Linked DNA regions of Phytoactinopolyspora mesophila. The protein of the gene in region 1 interacts with the protein of each later gene in a pairwise test. Links are inferred from orthologs where the notes say so. Each region holds a gene or a part of one and is shown on either strand. Other genes may lie near its edges.

Region 1 (3,270 bases):
AATGTGGTTTCAGCGACGCGCCGTGTCTGCGCGCGGCCCGGGCGACCACGCGGATGAACACCGCTGCCATCGCCGTCTGCGCGATGACCGTTCCGATGGCCGAGCCGGCGATGCCGAGCTGAAAACCATGAACCAGGATGACATTCAGCACGACGTTCCCGGCAGCGCCCGAGCCGGCCACGTAGAGGGGCGTCCGGGTGTCTTGCAGCCCTCGCAGAACCCCGGTGGCCGCGAGCACGAGCAGCATCGGCGGGATGCCCAGCAGGCTGATTTGCAGGTACGTCTCCGCATGCTCGGCGACCTCGGGAGCCGGGCCGAATCGCTCGACGATCCATGGAGTGAGCGGCCAGCCGACCGCCAGTGTCCCGGCGCCGATCAGAATGGCCAGCCAGCACCCGTCGATGCCGGCGCGCAGTGCTCCCGGTAAGTCGTTCGCCCCTAGCATCCGGGCGACGGCTGCTGTAGTGCCGTAGGCGAGGAAGATCGAGACGTTGACCAGTGTGGACAACACGGCGGCCGCGATGCCGAGGCCGGCCAGTTCGGGCGTCCCTAGCTGGCCGACGATGGCGGAGTCGGCGATCAGGAAGAGCGGTTCGGCGACGAGTGCGCCGAGCGCGGGAAGCGCGAGGCGAAGGATTTCGCCGTCGGCCGGATGCCGGTGGAATGCCGTGGGTCGTCGTTTCATGGCAGTAGCGACGGTATTTGTCGGACCTGACAGACCTGCCGAACGTCTCGGATTCTGAGATGCATGATGACAAATTTCCCGTCCACAGCCGGTGGACGGGCGTTACCGCAGTTAGAACTAGGTCAGCACGCAGAATGGCGGCTTGTGATCCACGACTATCCCCAGGGTTGTCCACACCTGGGGATGATCGTTTCCCGGGGTTGCCAGCGAACGGCCTGAGTCATCCACAAGCAGTGCACAGAGGTTGTGCGTGTCTAGCTTGGACGACCGATGGTGGGCGGCCTACCGTCATAGAACCGGGATCGTTCGGTAGGCGTCCCGCCTGGGAAGTACGGGGACCTTGTCGGGCCTGGGTGGTAGAACGTGTGTATGAATGGGTCGACGGTGTGAGGGGATAAACGGGTGAGCGTCACTGAACTGCCTAGTCGTGACGACGCTCCGGTGGGTGGCCCGGGTCTGACGCCGCCCCAGGACGTCGCCGCGGAGCAGTCGGTGCTCGGTGCCATGCTGTTGTCCAAGGACGCCATCGCCGACGTCGTCGAAGTCCTGCGTGGTGTCGACTTCTACCGACCGGCGCACGAGGTTGTCTATGAGGCGATCCTCGATCTGTACGGCCGCGGCGAGCCGGCGGACGCCGTCATGGTCGCGGCCGTGTTGCAGAAGAGTGGTGATCTGGGCCGAATCGGCGGTGCTCCGTACCTGCATACGCTGGTTTCGTCCGTGCCTTCGGCTGCCAATGCCGGGTACTACGCCAACATTGTCCGCGAGCGTGCCATTCTGCGCCGGCTGGTGGAGGCCGGCACCCGGATTACTCAGATGGGCTACGGGGGCGACGGCGACGCTGACGACATCGTTGACCGTGCACAGGCTGAGGTCTACGCCGTCACCGATCGCCGTGCGTCGGAAGACTACGCGCCGTTGTCCGACATCATGGAGGGCGCGCTCGATGAGATCGAGGCGATCGGTTCTCGCGGCGGTGAGATGGTGGGCGTCCCCACCGGATTCGCCGACGTGGATTCGCTGACCAACGGGCTGCACCCAGGCCAGATGATTATTCTGGCCGCGCGCCCGGCCGTGGGCAAATCTACGCTGGGACTGGATATCGCGAGGGCGGCGTCGATCAAGCATCAGCTGACGTCGGTGATCTTCTCGCTGGAGATGAGCCGGAACGAGATCACCATGCGGCTGTTGTCCGCCGAGGCGAAGGTTCCGTTGCATCACATGCGGGCCGGCCAGATGACTGATGACGACTGGAACCGGATCGCTCGATCCACCGGTGAGGTCTCCAGCGCGCCGCTGTTCATCGACGACTCTCCGAACATGACCATGATGGAGATTCGGGCCAAGTGCCGGCGGCTGAAACAGCGCAACAACCTCCGGCTCGTCATTGTCGACTACCTGCAGCTGATGACCAGCGGCAAGAAGGTCGAAAGCCGGCAGCAGGAGGTCTCCGAGTTCTCGCGGTCGCTGAAGCTGCTGGCGAAAGAGCTGGAAGTGCCCGTCGTCGCCATCTGTCAGCTCAACCGTGGCCCGGAGCAGCGGACAGACAAGAAACCCATGTTGTCCGATCTGCGGGAGTCCGGCTCCCTCGAACAAGATGCCGATATGGTGATGCTCCTTCATCGCGAAGACGCCTACGAGAAAGAATCGCCGCGGGCAGGTGAAGCGGACTTCATCGTGGCCAAGCACCGCAACGGCCCAACAGCTACCATCACCGTCGCCTTCCAGGGGCATTACAGCCGGTTCGTCGACATGGCCCAGTGAGGCATCTTTCCCGGTTATGGTCCAGGCTGCTTTGAGCCGGTGATATACGGCGATCGACTGAGTGGGGTCGTCCGGAGATTTCTCAGGGATCAGTTCAACAGATGGTGGTGGATTGTGTCGGCCGCGTGGCCGACATCGTCGAGCCAGCAGAGGTGGCCGGCGGCGGGCATCATCTCGAGTGTGGCTTTGGGCAGCATGGCGACAAGGCGCCGGGCAACGGATTCGTCGCCGTAAGGATCGTGGTCACCCCAGAGGACGTAGGTGGGGGACTGTACGTGCTCGAGCGTAGCCTCGTCGATGGTGAGCGACGGGTCGAAACCGCGTCGGAATGTTCCCATACGACCCATCGACGTGAGTTCGTTTCGCATGGTGTCAGTGTGCCGCTGCAGCGCGACACACCATTCGATGAAGGGCTGGTGGATCTTGCCGGTCTTGTCCGCCGTCGCGTGCCCGAGCTGGCGGAAGGTGGACCGCATGCTCCGCTCACCGGCTGGCATACGGGTGAACAGCCGCGGCACGCCGGGTAACAGCACGAGCCGGTCGAATCCGGTGATGTGCATTCCGTCGACGAAGCCAGGACAGCCGAGGTGGACGGTGTGGATGACGCGATCGGGGCATGCCGCCGCCGAGAGGATCGCCACGTAGCTGCCGTGCGAGGAGCCAACGACATGTGCGCGATCGATATCGAACCCGTCGAGGACGTCCGCGACGAGGGTCTCGCATTCGCGGCGTATCGCGGGCAGATCGTTGAGCGGGTGTGGGTCGCTCAGCCCGGTGCCGGGCCGATCGATCATCAGGCAGCGAAACTGAGGCAGCTGTGC
Region 2 (3,256 bases), on another replicon or contig:
GCGGACCACGGCGCCTCCTACTGCACGTCCCACGACAAAGCCCACCTTTGCCGGGCTCGAATCTTCTGTCACGGCCGCGTGCACGACCACCGAAGCCGCCCGAGCCGCCGATCCGCGCCGGACTGTCCGAGTGAAATCACGGGACCGGCGAAGGCGGTGCTCCGACTTCAGCAACCTCGTCTGGCCGAGTCAGGCGGACAGCTGCGAGCGGCCCTTGCGCCGGCGCGAAGCGACGATGGCGCGACCAGCGCGCGTACGCATACGCAGCCGGAAGCCGTGGGTACGGGCACGACGGCGGTTATTCGGCTGGAAGGTGCGCTTCACGTCCGGGCTCCTGAAGTCGATAGACAAGCTGTCTGTGGGTACACGTTACGGTCTGTCCGACGATACGCGTTCTCTGGTGCCGGGAACCATCGTGTCTTAGGCACACTGATAAAAGCCCCCCGTCGGACCGATTAACGGTACGCGCTCACGGCACTTCAGGTCAAACTGCCAGCATTCTGCCCTTCAGCATCACGCAAACCCGCTAGCATCTCACTCAACCAAAGCATGACAGGATAGCGACACGCCCATGAGACTTGTACGTACCTGTGGACATCGGTTGAACGCTTGGCCGCATGTTGTTAGCGTCACGTGTTCCACAGGACGGTCGATCAAGGCCTGAGCCGATCTTCACCAGGACGCATCGGAGCAGGTCAACGAGAGAAAGACGGCTCGTCGTATACGCGACACGCACCTCTCCACATCCTGTGGAGGACGGTGTGGACAACATATTACGGGGGGTGGCGTCCCAAGCGCTGCCAGTTTGGAGTATGGAGTGACCGATCAACCGATCGGCGACTTCACCGTCGCCTGGGCCAAGGCCCTCGATGCGCTTGACGGCGAGCACGTCGGGCCCCAGCAGCGTGCGTTCCTTGCCCAGGCCCGGCCGGTCACGCTCGTCGAGGGCACCGCCGTGATTGCCGTGCCAAGCGAATTCGCTCGCTCTCAGATAGAGCAGCGGCTGCGGGGTCCGCTCATCGAAGCGCTCACCATCGTGCTGGGGCAGCCGATATCGCTGGCCATCAGCGTCACGCCGCTGCCCGAAGCTCATCATGGCAACGGCGCCTTGCCCGACGGTTCGGAGTATCACGGGGAGTCCACGTCCCCGCTCGCCGACGGTCCAGGTCCCGGATCGCGCCTGGGGCCTGGCGCTGACTCCGAACCTGCCATGCCTGGCCGTCATCAGGCCGCTTCGGCCCACGGTGAGCTCTCCGGCGCCCCCGACGTGCCACCGCACCGCGTCTCCGCCCGCCCCGAGGCCGAGGCACCGCACCTGAACAGCCGGTACAGTTTCGATTCGTTCGTCATCGGTTCGAGCAATCGATTCGCACATGCCGCCGCCGTCGCCGTCGCCGAAGCACCAGGCAAGGCGTACAACCCGCTACTCGTATACGGCGAGTCCGGGCTCGGCAAGACGCATCTGCTCCACGCGATAGGCCACTATGCGCGCGACATGTATCCCGGCACCCGGGTTCGGTACGTGAGCTCCGAAGAGTTCACCAACGACTTCATCAACTCGATCCGAGACGACAAAGCTTCGGCCTTCCAGCGGCGGTACCGGGATGTCGATGTCTTGCTCATCGACGACATCCAGTTCCTCGAGGGCAAAATCCAGACGCAGGAAGAGTTCTTCCACACGTTCAACACCCTCCATAACGCCAGCAAGCAGATCGTGATTACCTCTGACCGGCCGCCCAAGCAACTATCGGCCCTCGAAGACCGCCTGCGTAACCGCTTCGAATGGGGACTGATCTGCGATGTGCAGCCGCCGGACCTCGAGACCCGGATCGCGATCCTGTCGAAGAAGGCCGCACAGGACAACCTCAACGCCCCGCCCGACGTCCTCGAGTACATCGCCAGCCGGATCGCCACCAATATCCGCGAACTCGAAGGTGCTCTCATCCGGGTCACGGCCTTCGCCAGCCTCAACCGGCAACCTGTAGAGATCACGCTGGCTGAAGTCGTCCTCCGCGATCTAGTGCCCACTGACAGCGGCCCGGAGATCACCGCCGCGACCATCATGGCCCAGACCGCCGGCTACTTCGGATTGACTATCGAGGACATCCAGGGAACCAGCCGCAGCCGGGTGCTTGTCACAGCCCGCCAGATCGCCATGTATCTGTGCCGCGAACTCACCGATCTCTCGCTTCCGAAGATCGGACAGCACTTCGGTGGCCGGGATCACACCACCGTCATGCATGCCGAACGCAAGATCCGCACCCTGATGGCCGAGCGCAGAAGCGTTTTCAACCAGGTCACCGAGTTGACCAACCGAATCAAGCAACAGGCCCGGCAGACATGACCCGCAGCGCGCCCAGAGCCACGGATTTCTTGAGGTTCCTGTCCTCACAGGATGTGGACAACCCTGTGGACACTTGTGCGGACTCGGTGGAGTGTCGGGGGAAATCAACATTCTTGTCGTGGACGGACCTCTGCTGTGCACGTAGCGCACCGGCCGCACCCACAGCCCTCGTGGACAGCCATTCGCACTCCTACCTGCATCGTTCTAGCTTGTCCACAGTTTCCACCAACGCTATGGCCAAGACGAGTCCCTCTATGACTTATGACGAACCACAACTTCTGCCCGGCCCGCTCGGTGTGGAAAGCCGATTCGTACCCCTGCCAAACTCTTCAGGGCATCCCGCACACGTGTCGGCCACGCGTGCAAGGATGACTGCCATCAACACCCATCACTCACAGACCACGCATAGAACATCCGGCGGGCTTGTCCTGCGGGGAGGACGGTGAAACCGGTGAAGTTCCGGCTCGAACGCGACATACTTGCCGACGCCGTCGCTTGGACGGCTCGGGCTCTGCCCAATCGGCCGACGGTTCCGGTCCTGGCCGGCCTCCGGCTCGACGCCTCCGAGGGCGAAGTCGCCTTTTCCTCGTTTGATTACGAGGTCTCGGGAAAGGTATCCGTCAGCGCCGAGGTCGCTGACCCAGGTACCGTCCTTGTGTCGGGCAAGCTCTTGGCCGACATCGCGCGTTCCCTTCCGGCCAAGCCGGTCGAGTTCTCCGCTGACGGCTCAAAAGTAGTGATCACCTGCGGAAACGCCCGGTTCACGCTCGTAACGCTCCCAGTTGAGGAGTACCCCGAGCTGCCCTCGCTGCCCGCCGCATCGGGCACTGTCGACGGCAGCCTCTTCGCCGAGGCCGTCACCCAGGTAGCCGTTGCCGCGGGGAGGGACGACATGCTGCCCACCCTCACCGG

What was found.
Region 2: the proteins of dnaB (region 1) and dnaA interact in binary tests that used the Escherichia coli proteins (3 or more experiments, as listed by UniProt). The link is inferred for Phytoactinopolyspora mesophila from one-to-one orthologs.

The regions. Positions count from the first base shown.
Region 1 is NZ_WLZY01000020.1:16,424-19,693, forward strand. Bases 319-3,268 are described here. They hold dnaB (replicative DNA helicase), read left to right. Parts: upstream 319-1,087; coding sequence 1,088-2,449; downstream 2,450-3,268. Other genes in these bases: F7O44_RS29130 (MATE family efflux transporter), read right to left, coding at 319-685; F7O44_RS29140 (alpha/beta fold hydrolase), read right to left, coding at 2,539-3,268. Outside these bases: more of F7O44_RS29130, read right to left, coding at 1-318; more of F7O44_RS29140, read right to left, coding at 3,269-3,270. UniProt on the Escherichia coli protein: The main replicative DNA helicase, it participates in initiation and elongation during chromosome replication. Travels ahead of the DNA replisome, separating dsDNA into templates for DNA synthesis.
Region 2 is NZ_WLZY01000004.1:55,443-58,698, forward strand. Bases 145-3,080 are described here. They hold dnaA (chromosomal replication initiator protein DnaA), read left to right. Parts: upstream 145-817; coding sequence 818-2,344; downstream 2,345-3,080. Other genes in these bases: rnpA (ribonuclease P protein component), read right to left, coding at 145-174; rpmH (50S ribosomal protein L34), read right to left, coding at 190-324; dnaN (DNA polymerase III subunit beta), read left to right, coding at 2,796-3,080. Outside these bases: more of rnpA, read right to left, coding at 1-144; more of dnaN, read left to right, coding at 3,081-3,256. UniProt on the Escherichia coli protein: Plays an essential in the initiation and regulation of chromosomal replication. Binds in an ATP-dependent fashion to the origin of replication (oriC) to initiate formation of the DNA replication initiation complex once per cell cycle.